3 regions of the Shewanella sp. Arc9-LZ genome follow, and region 2 is predicted to be linked to each of the others. Evidence: predicted binding sites of a transcription regulator. Region 2 holds the regulator's gene; each other region holds the start of a gene.

Region 1 (6,093 bases), 270 kb from region 2:
GGTATGCTTGAAACGACCATGAGTCGTGTCATATTGAGTTAAATGACATATGGCTTCTGGCTTTGCCAACTCATTGATCGCCACAATTTGGATTTGTTGACGTTTTCCAGATTCGTACAATGCACGAAGTATTGAGCGGCCAATCCGGCCATAACCATTAATTGCAACTCGAATCATTTAGGGTCCAGAGTAATTATCCGAAGCACTTATTATTCAACAAATTATGATAAAAACATCTATTAATAAGTGACTTAGCATATATTATTTCACGTGAATTAAAGAGATAAAAAAACGGCCTACAATAGTATTGCAGGCCGTTATTATACAGATTAAACACCTAATAGATAAGTGTTTAATCTCAGTTGATTATCCTAAAGATTGGACAGTTTTTACTACATTATCAACAGTGAAGCCGAAATGTTTAAGTAAATCACCACCAGGAGCAGACTCACCAAAGGTGGTCATACCCACTACAGCACCATCAAAACCAATATATTTGTACCAGAAGTCAGTATGTGCCGCTTCAACCGCAACACGTTTAGTGACACCTTTTGGTAGTACAGATTCTTTGTAAGCAGCATCTTGCTTATCAAACTCAGTCGTAGAAGGCATAGAAACTACCCGCACTTTTTGACCTAGTTTGGTGAGCTCTGCGGCAGAATCCATCGCCAACTGCACTTCTGAACCTGTGGCAATCAAAATCACATCAGCAGTGCCTTGGCAATCAGACAGTACATAACCACCTTTAGCTACGTTAGCTAATTGCTCAGCAGTACGCGCTTGTGCCTTAAGACCCTGACGGCTAAAGATTAATGAAGTTGGTGCATCACGACGTTCAATCGCCGCCTTCCAAGATACTGCCGTTTCCGCAGCATCACATGGACGCCAAACAGCCATATTAGGCGTTAAACGTAAGTTAGCTAATTGCTCAACCGGTTGGTGAGTTGGGCCATCTTCGCCTTGGCCGATTGAATCATGGGTATAAACGAAAATGTTTTGAATGCCCATTAATGCTGACATACGTACCGCGTTACGTGCGTACTCCATGAACATCATGAAAGTTGCGCCATAGTTAATAAAACCACCATGTAACGACGCGCCGTTCATAATACCGCTCATACCGAATTCACGTACACCGTAATAGATGTAGTTACCGGCAGGATCGTCTTGAATACCTTTTGAACCAGACCAAAGCGTTAAATTAGAACCGGCTAAGTCAGCGCTACCGCCAAGTAATTCAGGCAACATAGCACCAAAGAAACCAATTGAATTTTGAGACGCTTTTCGACTCGCAATACCTTCGGCTTTATCTTGGCTTTCTTGGATAAAGGCTTGTGCTTTTGCTTCAAAATCTGCAGGTAAGTCACCTTTTAATACGCGACGTTCATATTCTGCAGCCAGTTCAGGGAACGCAACTTGGTAAGCAGCAAACTTGTCATTCCATAATGACTCGTTAGCAACACCTTTATGTTTAGCATCCCAACCAGCATACACATCAGATGGGATTTCAAAAGGAGCGTGTGGCCAGTTTAAGAACTCACGAGCTGCTGCAATTTCAGCATCACCTAATGGTGCACCATGACAATCATGGCTACCCGACTTGTTAGGCGAACCAAAACCAATAATGGTTTTACAGCAAATCATCGATGGCTTATCTGTTACAGATTTAGCTTGTTCAATCGCGGCGCGGATAGCATCTGGATTATGACCATCTACATCGGCAATAACGTGCCAGCCATAGGCTTCAAAACGCTTAGGAGTGTCATCAGTGAACCAGCCTTCAACATGACCATCGATAGAAATACCGTTGTCATCCCAAAATGCGACTAACTTTCCAAGGCCTAATGTTCCGGCTAATGAACTGACTTCGTGAGAAATACCTTCCATTAAACAGCCATCACCTAAGAAACAGTAGGTGAAGTGATCGACGATGTCGTGGCCTGGACGGTTAAACTGAGCCGCCAAGGTTTTTTCCGCAATAGCCATACCAACAGCATTACTCAAACCAGCGCCTAAAGGACCGGTTGTAGTTTCAACACCAGGGGTATAACCATATTCAGGATGACCAGGCGTTTTTGAATGCAGCTGACGGAATTGCTTTAGCTCTTCAATAGGCAATTCATAGCCAGTTAAATGCAATAAAGAGTATATAAGCATAGAGCCATGACCGTTTGACAGAACAAAACGATCGCGATCGACCCAGTTAGGATTAGTTGGATTGTGCTTTAGAAAATCATTCCATAGCACTTCGGCGATATCTGCCATCCCCATTGGGGCACCTGGATGACCAGAGTTAGCTTTTTGAACCGCATCCATACTTAGGGCGCGAATAGCGTTAGCGAGTACTTTACGAGATGACATGCTCTCTCCTGCTTGTTTGTAAGGTCTAACGGGCAATTGTGAAGCCATATTTTCCCCTACAAGGCGATGTGACGCAAATTAAAATTTTTCGGGTTTCTTTTTAACCGTTAAATAAACGGTGATTTCATACAATGCCAATAAATAAACATCGTAAATACAGCATCAAATGGTCAGCATGACCATAACATGAGATAAATACAGAGTAATTATTTATTGCCACTTGTAAATAAAAAGTATCGTGATTGGCAGAGCTATGGCTCTGATTAGGCAATATAATCTCTAATCTATCAAAAACATTGTCTATTTTTATGATAAATACACCGCGCAAGTCGATGAGCACTTAAATAAAGCCATATGAATCAAAAACTTGATTTTTCACCAGTATAAACATATCTATGATTAACAAAAAAAATTATGCTCCATTGCACAATTCTCCAGTTAAATTCGTATAAAGGGGTGTTATCAAATTAGATTTCGACTAAAATAGACGTCTAGACGTATATTCAAATGCAACCAACGAGATTCTCCTATTATGGCAAAGCACTTGTTTACCTCTGAGTCTGTCTCAGAAGGTCATCCAGATAAAATCGCCGATCAGATTTCTGATGCGGTATTAGACGCAATACTTGAGCAAGATCCAAAGGCTCGTGTTGCGTGCGAAACGTATGTCAAAACCGGTATGGTATTAGTGGGCGGTGAAGTCACCACTTCTGCTTGGGTAGACATTGAAGAAATTACCCGTAAAACCGTACGCGAAATCGGTTACACCAATTCAGATATGGGTTTTGATGCTGATTCATGTGCGGTACTTAATGCCATAGGTAAACAGTCACCAGATATCAATCAAGGTGTTGATCGTTCAGACCCTGCAGAGCAAGGTGCTGGTGATCAGGGTTTAATGTTTGGTTATGCCAGCAATGAAACTGATGTATTAATGCCTGCACCGATTACTTACGCGCACAAATTAGTTAAGCGTCAGTCTGAAGTACGCAAAGACGGCACACTACCTTGGTTACGCCCAGATGCTAAAAGCCAGGTAACGTTTGCTTATGATGATGGCAAAATCATCGGTATTGATGCGATTGTATTATCTACTCAACATCGTGAAGACGTGAGTCAAGCTGATTTAATTGAAGCGGTAATGGAAACTATCATCAAGCCGGTATTACCTGCTCAATGGTTAAACAAAGACACTAAATACTTTATCAACCCTACTGGTCGCTTTGTGATTGGTGGCCCTGTTGGTGATTGTGGTTTAACAGGTCGTAAAATTATTGTAGATACCTACGGCGGTATGGCTCGTCACGGTGGTGGTGCTTTCTCTGGTAAAGACCCATCAAAAGTAGACCGTAGCGCGGCTTATGCTGCACGTTATGTAGCTAAAAATATCGTTGCAGCTGGTCTAGCTGACCGTTGTGAGCTACAAGTGTCATATGCTATTGGTGTTGCAGAGCCAACGTCTATTAGTATTGAAACATTCGGTACCGGTAAAGTATCAGAAGAAGTATTGATTAAATTAATACGTCAACACTTCGAATTACGTCCATACGGCTTAACAGCAATGCTAGATTTGGCACGCCCAATCTATCAGCAAACTGCTGCTTATGGCCACTTTGGCCGAGATATCTTCCCTTGGGAAGCGACTGATAAAGCTGAAGCACTTCGTGCAGATGCAGGTTTATAATCAGCCAGCATAATTATCGTCTTAAGCTAGTGTCTGTATTAAGCTAACACGATAAAAAATAAAACCGCCAACTGGCGGTTTTATTTTATCTATCATTGGCAATACAATGATTTGATCTAAACATTTAATCTCAACATTTAATCTCAACAATGGCTCAGATTATGTATCAACCCACTTGGCTAAACACAAAGATAACAGCAAACCACCAGCCATCAACGGCAACTAACCCCTGTGCGATAAACAGCCCTGTTACTAACATTCCAGCCATTAACTTGCCAGCCATTAAACAGTGGTCTGCAATCAAGTTATTCTATCGTCAACATATGCCGTATGCTCGATTAGCTCAGAAAGAGTCTGTGGCTGTCATTCATCATCTAAGCCCACCAGCTACTGATGAAGTTGATATAAGCCAGCAAAAAATAATCGCTGCGGTAAGAGTTAAACCTATTGGCCAATATCAATTAATCAATGGATTATTGGTTCACCCTGACTACCGTGGACAACAGCTTTCAACTCAGTTATTGAAATTTATCGCGCCCAAATTAACCGCTAAAAATTGCTTCTTGTTTGCTCATCCGTGGTTAATTGGCTTATATCAACAGCAGCACTTTATCGTTATAGATCAAAATGTCGTGATAGGTCAAAATGATTTATCAGCGATACCAGCAGACATCACTCAGTTGTATCGTCGCTATCACAGTGAACAACGACCACTAGTGTTGATGCAGCTCAATGATCCCGATAAATAATCTAGATTAATAATCTAACTCAATAAGATCAATGAGCCAAACTCAGACAAAATCTAGATCGTATTAAAGCCTCTCAAGGCTATTGCACACCAATAAATTTAGCCCAAATAGACTTAAGCGTAATCAAACTAAGTCAGCATAAGTACAAGGTGATCGAACTCGTTAACAATGATCGAAATGTGAACTTTCAATACACATAAACGACACTTGTTGCATTGTCATTACGGGCACTACTTTGACACTGATAGACGCTAAGTTAATCCGCTCGACATCGGTAAATAGCGTAATCGCTGCTTGATAATTATTGGTTACGCCACAAAATAGCCACATGTCTTGCCAGCGCACAAAATACCCCGATTGCTGCAATTGCGGATCATCTGGATTTTGTAAATCGGCTTCAACACACTCATACAACTCTGTCGCATCAGTCAACACCGCGGCTATTAGCTTCATATTGTCAAATGCAGATAATCTTAAATCCAAATAGGGTGAAAAGAGTGCTTCAAAGTTAGTACTCATAATATTCCTCATAAATAACCACTTTATCAACACCCCTTAGTATAACGATCACGTAATATTAGCTGTGGCCAGTAAACAATAATCACGTTGTTCAAAACGAAATTGATCAATCTCTGTCATTGCGGCTTTTTGTTGATGTGCTGCCAACGAACGCGCATTGTCAGCGGCAACATACGTCACCATAAATGGAAAGGTATCTGCCACTTGTTTTTTTAATTCGGTAACCAGCGCCGAAAAAACTCCCTGGCCGCGTTTTGATTCTTGTATCCAAACGGGTCCATATTGGCACGTGTTAGTCGTCGATAAAGCTTGTCCATTTAAATCGGCAAACTTAAGTTTTTGAATAATATGTCGGTACAATGGTTGCGAGGAAAAAAATGACCATTTTGCCGCCATCACATATCCAATGATCACCCCTTGCTCTTCAGCTACGATAAACCAATGTTGATTTATCAACTGGCTCACCTCTGCTTTGGTAAATGAATGAGCATGAAGTTGGCTATTTGAACCTACCAACTCATCATCAACATGGGCTCGTTCTAACTGCACAATAGCAGCAACATCGGTTAATAACGCCTTACGGATAATAAATGACAATGATTATTCCTTTGACCCTGAATTGGGAGATTGTTTCTTAGCCCATTCTATCACTAGCGCAACGGGCAGCGGAGACATAATTAGTGTTCCCACGCCAATGAGTGAAGCAATGACCAACATCCCACTGACTTGTTGACCGATATCACTTTGCCAATATAAGCCGACACCCACCAACAACATGAT
Region 2 (6,093 bases):
CTGCCATTGTTCAAGGTTAATTCCGTCGTTAGAAATTAATGCTTTTTTCGAACCGACTAAACCAACAAGCTCAACAGAGGCTTCAAGTTCGTGATCTAATGCTGGACTGGCGCGTTTAAACAAATCAATCCACGCCTCACCAATGTTACCCACTCCCAGCAATAACACTCCAATACGCATTCTTGGTCCAGCACAACGACGATGTACTTTTTGGGTCAATAAACTCACTTGAGCTTGCGGGACTAAAGTGACCAAACTTAATGCATCTTGATAAATCGGTTTGGCATCACGGCTGAGTAGTCGGGCAAAACTGCGTCTAAAGTGATGAGCATCGGCACTGACTAATGCCACTAGGCCTAAGTCAGTTTGGGCACTCAACTCTTCAATCAAAAATTCGCTGCTGTATTGAGTGAGCAAAGCTTGCACTTGTTTTTGGCTTTCAAGCGTTAACGCCAACTCAAACTTATGTTGTGCTAGCGACCAATAAGCTAACGGCGTGATACCAGCTTTATCCAAAATGGCCAGTAACGGTTCAATATCTGCGTTCATTTTAAAACTAAACAACACCACTTCATTTAAGTTAGTCACTACTGGCGCACTTGCTGATGAACTCAGTGGCGCAATTAGAGTAAAGTCGGTGTGTGAAGCATAGCTCGAGCGTACTGCTAGGCTCACGTCGGTATTAAATAACGGCTGTAAGGTACGAGAATGCAGTACAGGAGAGCCCAGGCGCGCTAAGCGGTCAGCTTCTGCGAGTGACATACTCTTGAGTAATTTAGCATCATTAATTTTATTCGGGTCGGCGTTAAATACCCCTTCAACGTCGGTCCAAATGGTCACACGCTCAATGTCAGCTAAGCTGGCAATTAAGGTGGCACTAAAATCAGAACCATTGCGACCCAGCAATAAGGTATCGCCGTGGCGGTTAGCGCATATAAAGCCGGTGATCACTAAACGCTCTTGCGGGTGCAAGGCTAATAAGGCCTGTACCTTATCACGAGACTCAGCCACTAAAATATTGGGTACGGCGCCTTCATCGGCTACCAAAATAGAGCACGCATCGACATGAGTCGCAGCTACGCCCATTTCTCGTAACAAAGCGGCCATTAAGCGCGCCGACCAACGTTCACCAAAACTCACCACTTGGTTTAATTGGTAATCGTTACGTTGCTCTAAAGATAATAAGCTGACTAACTGAGATTTGTCGGTAGACAAACGTTCGCGTAAATCACGCGCTTGCTCGTTTGATAATAATTGTTCAATTAACGTCTGCTGGTAACTGATCAGAATTTGCAGCTCTTCTTGCCACAACTGACCGCTGTCGCGCAGGCTCAATAATTTGTATAAGAAGTTAGTCGTTTTTCCGGCGGCGGATACCACAACTAAATCATCACTCTGACCATGCGTAAGTAGAATATGTGCAACACGGCGATAGCAATCTGCATCCGCTAAACTTGAACCACCAAACTTATGTAAATGACTTCGCGTCATTACTGACTCCTTAAACAACTACGACTTTTGTTGCGACTGCTAGACTTCTATTTTGAAACCAATAGTGTTGCAAGTGCATGTTTTGCTATTTTACCCAATTTGGTCGAAACCACAGCTAACTTAAACTCGAATTAAGCTGATTTTATCGCGGCAACAGCTGCTAGGCCTGCTTGAATATCGGCCAAGAGGTCATCTGCATCTTCAATACCGACAGATAGTCTCAATAAAGTCTCTTTAATACCAGCCTCTTGCCTTGCTTGTGGGTCCATTGCTCTATGGGTCATGGTGGCCGGAACGGCGACTAAACTTTCCACTCCGCCTAAACTTTCGGCAATACTAAACAACGACAGCGCCTTTAAAAATGCCACCACTTCCGCTTCGCCGCCAATTAACTCAAAACTTAACATAGCACCAAAGCCTTGTTGTTGTTTTGCCGCAATTTCGTGACCTAGATGGTCTTTTAAACCCGGATAATACACCTTGGCCACCACATCACTGGCGCTGAGTAACTCAACAATCTTTTGTGCATTACGTTGATGCTCACGAATTCGTACCGCTAAAGTACGTAAGCCTCGGAGGGTTAAATAACTGTCAAATGCTGAACCCGTAAGCCCAAGAGTATTTGACCACCAATGTAACAACTCACCCACTTGAGGATCTTTAGCCACTACCGCTCCACCGACCACATCGCTATGACCATTGATGTATTTGGTGGTTGAGTGAATAACAATGTCTGCACCTAATAATAATGGCTGCTGTAATATTGGTGATAAAAAGGTGTTATCGACTGTCACTAGCGCGCCAACGTCATGGCAAGCGATACTAATGGCATTAATGTCTACCACCCGCAATAAAGGATTCGATGGCGTTTCTAACCACACCATTTTCGGTTTTTGAGCTATCGCTTTGCTCAGCGCTTGCGCATCAGTTTGATCAACAACCAATAACTTAAATTGGCCTTTTTTGGCCAAGTTAGTAAATAAGCGGTAACTGCCACCATAACAATCGTGCGGCACAACCAATAAATCCTCTGGGCCAAGTAAGCTAGTCACCAATGTAATCGCCGCCATGCCGGTACATGTCACCACGCCGGTAGCACCTTGCTCGAGTTTGGCGAGTGCGTCACCTAAAATACATCGAGTAGGATTACCCGAACGACTGTAATCAAACTCGCGCGGATTATTGTGGCCATCGAATGAATAATTGGTCGATAAATAAATCGGTGGCACGATAGCACCATGTTGTGTGTCTGTTTCAATACCTTGGCGAACGGCCAATGTGGCGTTTTGATGCTTAGTCATGGTGACTCCTAAAATTTCACAAACACACAAAGAGATGTCTAGACGTCCAAATTTACCTAAGAGATCCCCATCCGTCAACTTAAATAGACGTTTAGACGTCTAAACATCAAGAAATCTATTTGCAATCGGGATTAAATAGTAGCAATAATTTGACTAGAGATTGTAACGGTTTAAAATCTGCAGCGTATTTATCGTTAAGGGTAAGTTAATGACTGAGTGGAATGGCGAATATATCAGCCCATATGCCGAGCACGGCAAAAAAAATGAACAAGTAAAAAAAATTACGGTTTCTATCCCTTTAAAAGTATTAAAAGTACTGACGGATGAGCGGACGCGTCGCCAGATAAATAATCTGCGCCATGCAACTAACAGTGAACTGCTATGCGAAGCATTTTTGCATGCGTACACAGGTCAACCATTACCTTATGACGGTGATCTATCAAAAGATCAGCCTGATAGCATTCCAAGTGAAGCGAAAAAGTTAATGGATGATATGGGTATCGAGTGGGAAGAGCTCGAATAATTCACTGATTAGTCAATACCTCACAGACTTTGAAACGACCCTAATAAGAAGTCGTCATGTTTTTAAAGAGAACTTATGATGTCATTTATCGATCCAACGACCTTGATACTGGCATCGATTATCGTGTTTTTTGGCGCGCTAACCCAAAGCTTAATTGGCTTTGGGTTAGCCGTTGTTGCTAGCCCGCTGCTGTATATTGTTAATCCTCAATTAGTTCCTGTTCCTATTATTGTTATGGGCTTTGCCATTTCTGCAATGACCTTATTTAGAGAACGCGGTCATCTACAATTTAATGGTTTGCAATATGCCTTACTCGGGCGGATCCCTGGGGGGTTTTTAGGCGCTGGATTATTGCTGTTTGCCCCACAAGCCATACTAGGCTTAGTGATTGCAGGCATTGTGTTTATTGCTGTTATTCTTAGCATCTTTCGCTTTACCGCCCCTATTAATCGCCTCAGTTTATTTATCGCTGGGGTATTTTCAGGCATATTTGGCAATATCGCTGCTATCGGTGGTCCACCAATGGCCATTTTGCTTGCAGGCCAAGACCCAGGTCAGTTTAGAGCGGCATTATCTGCCTTTTTCGTGTTTAGCTCATTAATTGCCTTAGCTATTCTAACCATCGTCGGCTTAGTTGAAGTGAAGCATTTATGGCTATCACTGCTATTATTGCCTTCAGTCGTTGCTGGTTATCTTGTCTCAGGTAGATTAATTGGCCGCGTTGATAAAGATAAAACCCGCATAGTCACCTTAGTGTTATGTAGTATTAGTGCCACTGTGTTAGTGATTATGTCGACCAACACGTTAATGAGCTAATCAGCTAATCAGCTATTCTGTACCTGTAAACAAAACCAGCCATCAATGGGCTTGTTCGCTAATAATGATTAAAATCTTCCCCTTCTATTTATCAAGCAGTCTATTTCTCACCTAAAAACGCCATCAATAAGTATCAAAAAAACCACTTTTATCTCCTCTAGCAAAATCCTCATCTTGGCGCAATAGATCCACATCACACTAGTTCATTAGATTTCTTTCAATTAACTTTTTTTCAATTAGATTTTTCTCATGGATATGATCTACTTCAAATTAACACTACTCACTTTTAGGTAACATTGTTTACAGCAAATAAATAATTAAATGCTGTTAATGCACAACCCTAATAAGCCCGACAGAGGACAAAATGATGAACACTTACATTAAAGTTGGTATCGCAGTTGCTATGGCATTATCACTTGGCACCCAAGTGATGGCCGCAGATGGTGGTAATCCTAAAAAAGGTAAGCACCTGTACAAAAAAGAATGTAAAGCCTGCCACAGCGCTAACAGTGAAGGTCCTGAATTAACCCCAATGACCAAAACCATGAGCCAATGGGATCGTTTCTTTACTCGTGATAAGCACAAAGCTAAACCTGCCGTTTTTGAAGCCTTATCAGAAAAAGACATAAAAGATATTCAACAGTTTTTATATGACCACGCCGCCGATTCAGACCAACCAGCTACTTGCGGCTAAATCATCAATGCTGAGTATCTTTTCGTTCTAAACGAAACATCAGCCAATAAACCAAACGAAAAAACTGTGAGGCTTAGCCTCAGGGATCCTGACACAAAAAATTTGCCAAATTGACCTTGTTATTTGGCAAATAAAGGGGAGAAAGACCATGAGAACTCTCATCTCAATATTAGTGGCTAACGCGCTCTTTATGAGCGGCGCAAGCCTAGCAGCAGATACCGATGCACAAAAGATTGCCGATCTTAAACAACAACTGGCTACTATTAATGAAGATCTTGATTACTTAAATTCACGAGTTGACAAAACCGAGCGTCACACAGCCTTAGACAGAATAGCCATTACGGGTGATTTTAGAACCAAAGCACATTCATTACATTATCAAAACGTCACTTGGAACCCAGCCATGAACGTTAACTTTTCTGACTTTGGCGCTAAAGCCATGTCAGGAGTATTTGGCGATCCAAACAGTGCTACCTCACCGTTAGGCCAAATGATGATGGCAAACCCTGATTTAGCCAGCGCGTTTCAAAGCGGTATGCTTCAAGGCGTTATGCCAATGCTGTTGGGCCAAAAAACCCAACAGGACATTGATAACGATATATTTTACACCACGCGCTTACGCCTAAACATTGACGCTAAAGTGTGGGATAACGTCAGCTTTGCAGGACGTTTAACCATGTTTAAGAGCTGGGGAGACTCTGCTGGAGTTAAAGTATTCGACTCATGGAACTCATTCACCATGGACGGCACCAGTAGCGGTAGCACCAGTGGTGATGAGTTAAAAGTAGAGCGCGCCTATTTTAATTGGAAAGACATTAATGGTAGTGGCACTTACCTTTCTATTGGACGTCGCCCTTCAACGTACGGTCCACCAAATCATTATCGTGAAAATGAACTCAGAGGCGGCACGCCATCAGGTCACTTAGTCAATTTCAACTTCGATGGTCTGACCTTAGGTTACAACTTGGGTGATATTACCGGTATTGAAGGCCAAACAGTACGTTTTTGCTATGGCCAAGGCTTTGAATCACAGTACGGCAATGGCGAATTGTTTGGTGACATCATCACTAAAGATACCCACCTCGGCGGGTTTAATATCGACGTGATTAATGACGGTAACCATTTCTTACAGTTCACTTTATTCGGTGCTAAAGATGTCAATGATGGCTTTACGGGCACCATGGCATTCCCTACTCAACTGGCGGGTATCTTTGCCCCAACCATGTATCAAGACATGCAAAAATTCGACAACTTTAACTTCGTCACCC
Region 3 (6,093 bases), 1.3 Mb from region 2:
TGAGTCAGTGAAAAACGTTATTGCTTAACGCATCTGTTTTTACATTCAAACAAGCAAAACGCCTTATATGCATAATACCGAATCAACAAAATTAAAACGTTGGTCTATCGCTGATTATAAGGCCTATTTATTACTAGAATTCTAGTATCTATAATAGCTTATCGCTCTACAACCGCAGCCGTCATTCGTGAAATACAACAAAGTTCACCCGCACTGTTACGAATAAGGACTTCCCAAACCGAACTGCGTTTACCTAAATGCACAGGTTTAGCCGTTGCCGTTAATTCACCATTACGTGATGCTTTCAAATGATTGGCGTTGATTTCTTGGCCGACACAATAATAACGGGTAAAGTCGACCACAAAGTTGGCGGCATAACTGGCTACTGTTTCTGCTAGTGCGACGTTCGCACCACCATGAACAATCCCTAATGGATTATGTACGGCTGGATTAGCTGGCATTGTGGCAACCATATAATCGTCGCCGATTTCAGTAATTTTAATGCCCAATGTTTGCATTAAGGTGCCCTTTCCCTGCATCCCTGCATCTAAACGAGCACAATCTTCTAAAGTGACAATGTTAAACCAAATACTCATTCTTAATATCCATCATTATTATTATTAGAAAACTCAGTGTACTGATTAGCTTACCTTTTTGAAAGAAAAACGCGATCAATAACATTAACCCATTAAAAAGGAGCCTAAGCTCCTTTTATAGTTATTCACTAAATCTATATGTACGTTAACTCACTAATTCGCAATGGCTTTGGTAGGTCTGTGCCCAACGCAATAACTCAACTCGGTTACGAGACTCCGTTTTACGGAAAATAGATGAGATATGCGCTTTTACAGTATGTTCACTAATACACAAGCGCTGGGCAATTTCTTTATTACGCGCACCGCTAGAAACAAGCTGAATAATGGTTCTTTCTCGACTGGTTAATCTTTGGAGGATGGCCACGGTATCGGCAGGGATTTCAACGTTGGTATCGAGTTGCTGAACTAAACGTCTAAAAATCTTACTGATCAGTGGACGGTCGTACCACAATTCATCAGAAACCATTTTACGCAGACCCGTCAGCATTAAGTCCATGCGTTGATCACTGTATAACAAACCCCGTACGCCTAAGAGTAATGCTGACTCTTGATCAAGTGATCCACGTTCAACTTGGTACAATGCTACAGGGACATGCTCCACTAAACGCGATACCAGTAACGGGATGCCCTTACTGTCTAAGGCCGCACCTTTTTGTGAAACAAGATAAAAGTTGTTGGATTTTTTTTCTAACTCAAGCTCAGCCGCATGTTTTACAATTCGAGTTTTCAACCCGATAGATTCTGCCAAAATAGCTAAATGGCAAGGTGCTGCGATTTGGTGCAAAAACACCAACTCATCAATATTTGAACTCATCACTCTTCTCCCTGAAAAGTACATTATTGCTCAACATACCTTGAGCACATCCTGAGGCTATATACTATACGTAAATGAAATACGTTTACTAGCCTTCAAAACTAGGCTGAGCAGATAGTTTACTTTTTGTCGTTATATTAGAGCATGTTCTTTCTTCATTCGTTAATCGCGTTACGAGATAAATCGACTCACCAAAAAAGTGGCTATTAGGTTAAGTCGGTCATTATCAATCACGATTCTTATAATAAAAAACCTTCCTATACAGCAAGCATAGTAAAAATTTGTTAGTTGATATGACTATTATGTAAGTCTAAAGTATGAATAGTAAATTTGACTGACTTTGCGTAGACTTTATCACTAACCCAAGACTGATAAGCTCATACTTTCAATTCGCTCAACATCATCAATCTCTCATCAATGCTAGCAGCCAAATTTACTCATTTTATGACAAAATAAGCTAACTAAATAAGTTAAGTGAGCCTTATGATAAAGACTGCTGGTTAAGCGCCATTTTGGTCGCTATTTGTTTATTATGAAGAGACGATAACAACAGTAAGCCACATACCCCACCAATTAATGCTAGAAACATGTCAGATTGAGTATCCCAAACATATCCTTGAGTGCCTAAAAATGCCTCGGCATTTTCACCGGTAGCAATGGCAACCCACCATTCAACTAATTCGTAAAAAGCTGAAAACGCCAACACAAAACATACTGCTAAAAACTGACACCAAGCACCTATTTGCATGACATGTTTACGAATAAATATTTCGCGAGCTAATATTACCGGAATAAAACCCTGAGCAAAATGGCCGACTTTATCGTAATTATTGCGCTCGCCGCCCATCACTTGCGCTAGCCAGTCAAATAACGGCACTTCAGCATAGGTATAACGTGCACCGACAAATAACACACAGCAATGCACTAAAATAAGTGCATAAGCTAACGTAGTCAGAGGAAAGCTTTTACGACTAAAAAATAAAATAGGTAATGCGATTAACGCAGGTATAGCTTCTAACCACCAAGTGAACATATCTTTAGGTGCGCTAACTGACCACAACAGTACTAATAGATAAATCCCTATCCATATAACCTTACTCTTCATCTTAATTCTCTCCATGAGATATTGTTCTCAAATTAGAATATAAACTTTAGCCATCTAGCCCTCTACAAGCGCTTAAAAAAGTGCTACTTTGATAATGCGCCGGAAGTCCGCATTTATATCATAACTATTAGTATAAGCATTAGTATAACCATTAGCTTAAGCACCATTTAATGATAAGAGGGTACCCATATCATGGCGAAACACTCGCTTGACAAGGATAAGATCAAAATCCTGCTGTTGGAGGGCGTCCACCAAACTGCGGTCGATGTACTAGAACGTGCAGGTTATACCAACATTGAATACCATAAAGCCTCGTTAGGCGAAGAGGCTTTGATTGCATCAATTAAAGATGCTCACTTTGTTGGATTACGCTCCCGCACCCAGCTTACTGCGGAAGTATTGCACCGTGCAGAAAAGTTGGTTGCGATTGGTTGTTTTTGTATTGGCACCAACCAAGTCGATTTAGCCACGGCCGAGAAACTGGGTATTCCTGTTTTCAACGCCCCTTTCTCCAACACCCGCAGTGTTGCTGAATTGGTGATTGGTGAAATCATCATGCTGATGCGTGGCATTCCACAGCGCAATGCCATGTCACATCGTGGCGGTTGGTTGAAGAGTGCTAATGGCAGTGTTGAAGTCCGTGGTAAAACCTTAGGTGTGATTGGTTATGGCCATATTGGTACTCAACTGGGTATTTTGGCTGAAACCTTGGGCATGAGAGTGATTTTCTTTGATATTGAAGATAAGTTACCGTTAGGCAATGCCTCTCAAGTTCACTCTATGGACAAGTTATTGGCCCAAGCAGACGTTGTTAGCCTGCATGTACCAGAAACACCGCAAACTAAAGACATGTTCGCTAAAGCTGAATTTGCTCAAATGCGTCAAGGCAGTTTCTTTATCAATGCCTCTCGCGGAACTGTTGTTGATATCGAAGACTTAGCCGATGCCCTGAAGTCAGAACATCTTGCGGGTGCTGCGATTGACGTATTCCCGGTAGAACCTAAGTCGAATGATGATGAATTCATCTCTCCACTGCGTGGCTTAGACAATGTATTACTCACACCGCATATTGGTGGTAGTACTGCTGAAGCACAGGAAAATATCGGCGTAGAAGTGGCTGGCAAACTGGTGAAATACTCAGATAACGGTTCTACCCTGTCTGCGGTCAATTTCCCTGAAGTGTCTTTAGCGCAACATAGCGGTACCTCACGCTTATTGCACATTCATCAAAACCGTCCTGGTGTATTGATTAAAATTAACCAAGCGTTTTCTGAAAAAGGCATTAACATTGCTGCTCAGTACTTACAAACCACTGCTGAAATTGGTTACGTGGTAATGGAAGTCGATTCTGATCAAGCTGAAGAAGCATTGGTTGAATTAAAATCTATTGAAGGCACTATCCGTGCGCGGGTATTGTTTTAAACTGACTTTTATAAGCAATTAACTTGAGTTAATTGTCTTCCTAAAAAAGCTACCTTGTGCACAAGGTAGCTTTTTTATTGGCTTTAAAACCATAGCCCCCTGTTGAGCATTCTATTAATCCGTTACACTCCAACCATACCGTCTTATTCACACGTTAGGGATAGTTATGACCATTTCAGTAAACCAACCAGATTGGGATTTTATCGCCACGTCTCCTGAATTAATGTTATCAAGTTTGACGCATATGGGGTTAATCGAAATCACTGGTGAGCAAGGGCGCAGTTTCATTCATGGCCAAGTCACCACAGATATTACCTCCCTTGGCACAAACGAGTGGAAATGGGGTGCTCATTGCGACCCTAAAGGTAAAATGCTCGCCAGTTTCCGTGGGTTTTCAATCGGCGATAGCTTATTCATGTTACTGCCAAAAAGTACTTTAAGCTTGGATTTACCTCAGTTACAAAAATACGCTGTATTCAGTAAAGCCGAACTCGCCGATGTCAGCAATGATTATCAAATAATGGGTATTGCTGGCCCAAAAGCACAAGCCTTTGCAACTGAACATTTTGGCGATGTATCGCAACCACTTAACCTTGTTGAGCAAGGTGTGATTATTCGTGATGGTGAACGTTTTATTGCCATTATTAACAATGCAGCAGCACAAACCATTATCAGCCAATCGGGACAAACATTGTTTGCTGCAAGTGCATGGCAAGCATTGGAAATTAAAGCCGGTTATCCAAACATAGATGCCGCTCATTCCGGCCAGTACGTTGCGCAAATGTGCAACCTGCAAGCCATTAATGGCATTAGCTTTACCAAAGGCTGTTACATGGGCCAGGAAACCATTGCCAGGATGAAATATCGCGGTGGCAATAAACGTGCATTGTATATTTTGTCTGGTACTACCAAGCAAACCATCAGCACTGACACTCAATTAGAAATTGCCCTTGAAGGCGGCTTCCGTCGTGGTGGCAATATCATTGAATGCGTCCAATATGGTGACAAGGTACTGCTTACCGCGGTGTTGCCAAATGATACCGAAAACAACGCTCAACTTCGTATTACCGGAGATGAAAGCTCACAGCTAACTATTATCGAGTTGCCATATTCTTTAGCAGATGCTTAATTAATTGATGTTGTATCTTCATTAAGCGAGCCATTGGCTCGCTTTTTTATTTTTTGAACATTAATGATCTATATCACGTATATTATTGATAATATTACTCTGTTTATTCAGAACTTCAATTAAGCTAATTCGTTATGGAGCGACTATGACTACTATCGTCACCTTAGAAAATATTAGTAAAGGGTTCCGCGATGGCGAGTCATTTCATTCGGTGCTTAATCACGTCAACCTGACTTTGCAGCAAGGTCAAACTATCGCATTAACCGGGCCTAGCGGCAGCGGTAAAAGTACCTTACTGAATATCATTGGTGGCTTTGAAACCATAGACAACGGTGACATGTTAATCCGTCAGGCTGATAACATGCGATCGGTGACAAAGTGGCAAGATAAGCAATGGAGCCAATATCGACGTCAGTCGCTCGGGGTTATATTCCAACAATTTAACTTACTCACACCATTAAATGTGCGCGACAACATTCAATTTTCACTGGCGCTAAATCAGTTAGCATGGAGCCCTTGGTGTGATGAACTTTGCCACCAGCTAGGATTAACGCCATTGTTAGACCGCAACGTTGAAAACTTATCCGGTGGGCAACAACAGCGAGTGGCTATCGCGCGGGCATTAGCTCACAAACCACAACTCATATTAGCCGACGAACCGACAGGTAATCTTGATCAACACGCCGGATTACAAGTCATGCAACTACTTACCGAACTCGCTCAACAAGCCAACTGTTGTATTTTAATGGTGACTCACAGCGAACAATGTGCCGCATTTATGCAGCATCGCTGGCACGTCGAAAATCAGCAGATTGTGATTAACCCTGCTGACATGACGTTGCAAGGTTAAGCCCATGACAACTAACTCTTCATCATACTTATTCTCAATTAAGCGCTTAAGGTTATGCTTGCACCTGTTTGCCAGCCATTATCGTCATGCCCCCCTGCAAGCCAGTGCTATTTTACTGGGCATCATGCTCGCGGTAACGTTACTGATTGGCGTATACGCCACCAACGAAAACGCCAA

The links. Region 2 encodes MetJ, which represses methionine synthesis genes. Its sites were predicted from a motif close to TAGACGTCTAGACGTCTA; they were not measured.
Region 1: metK (methionine adenosyltransferase) is a predicted target of MetJ. The motif match lies at 2,846-2,863, and genes of this name have one in related genera.
Region 3: serA (phosphoglycerate dehydrogenase) is a predicted target of MetJ. The motif match lies at 2,563-2,580, and genes of this name have one in related genera.

The regions. Positions count from the first base shown of each region.
Region 1 covers NZ_CP048031.1:3,990,890-3,996,982, forward strand. Annotated here, with positions in the region: gene epd (erythrose-4-phosphate dehydrogenase) at 1-177, opposite strand, end outside; gene tkt (transketolase) at 367-2,361, opposite strand; gene metK (methionine adenosyltransferase) at 2,894-4,045, shown strand; gene GUY17_RS17100 (GNAT family N-acetyltransferase) at 4,207-4,794, shown strand; gene GUY17_RS17105 (hypothetical protein) at 4,957-5,313, opposite strand; gene GUY17_RS17110 (GNAT family N-acetyltransferase) at 5,362-5,910, opposite strand; gene GUY17_RS17115 (hypothetical protein) at 5,914-6,093, opposite strand, start outside.
Region 2 covers NZ_CP048031.1:4,264,502-4,270,594, forward strand. Annotated here, with positions in the region: gene GUY17_RS18350 (bifunctional aspartate kinase/homoserine dehydrogenase II) at 1-1,491, opposite strand, end outside; gene metB (cystathionine gamma-synthase) at 1,623-2,792, opposite strand; gene metJ (met regulon transcriptional regulator MetJ) at 3,001-3,315, shown strand; gene GUY17_RS18365 (sulfite exporter TauE/SafE family protein) at 3,391-4,131, shown strand; gene GUY17_RS18370 (cytochrome c) at 4,496-4,825, shown strand; gene GUY17_RS18375 (DUF3373 domain-containing protein) at 4,974-6,093, shown strand, end outside.
Region 3 covers NZ_CP048031.1:688,903-694,995, reverse strand. Annotated here, with positions in the region: gene GUY17_RS03075 (PaaI family thioesterase) at 159-596, opposite strand; gene GUY17_RS03070 (response regulator transcription factor) at 742-1,410, opposite strand; gene GUY17_RS03065 (DUF2238 domain-containing protein) at 1,892-2,515, opposite strand; gene serA (phosphoglycerate dehydrogenase) at 2,708-3,937, shown strand; gene ygfZ (tRNA-modifying protein YgfZ) at 4,104-5,066, shown strand; gene GUY17_RS03050 (ABC transporter ATP-binding protein) at 5,212-5,916, shown strand; gene GUY17_RS03045 (ABC transporter permease) at 5,921-6,093, shown strand, end outside.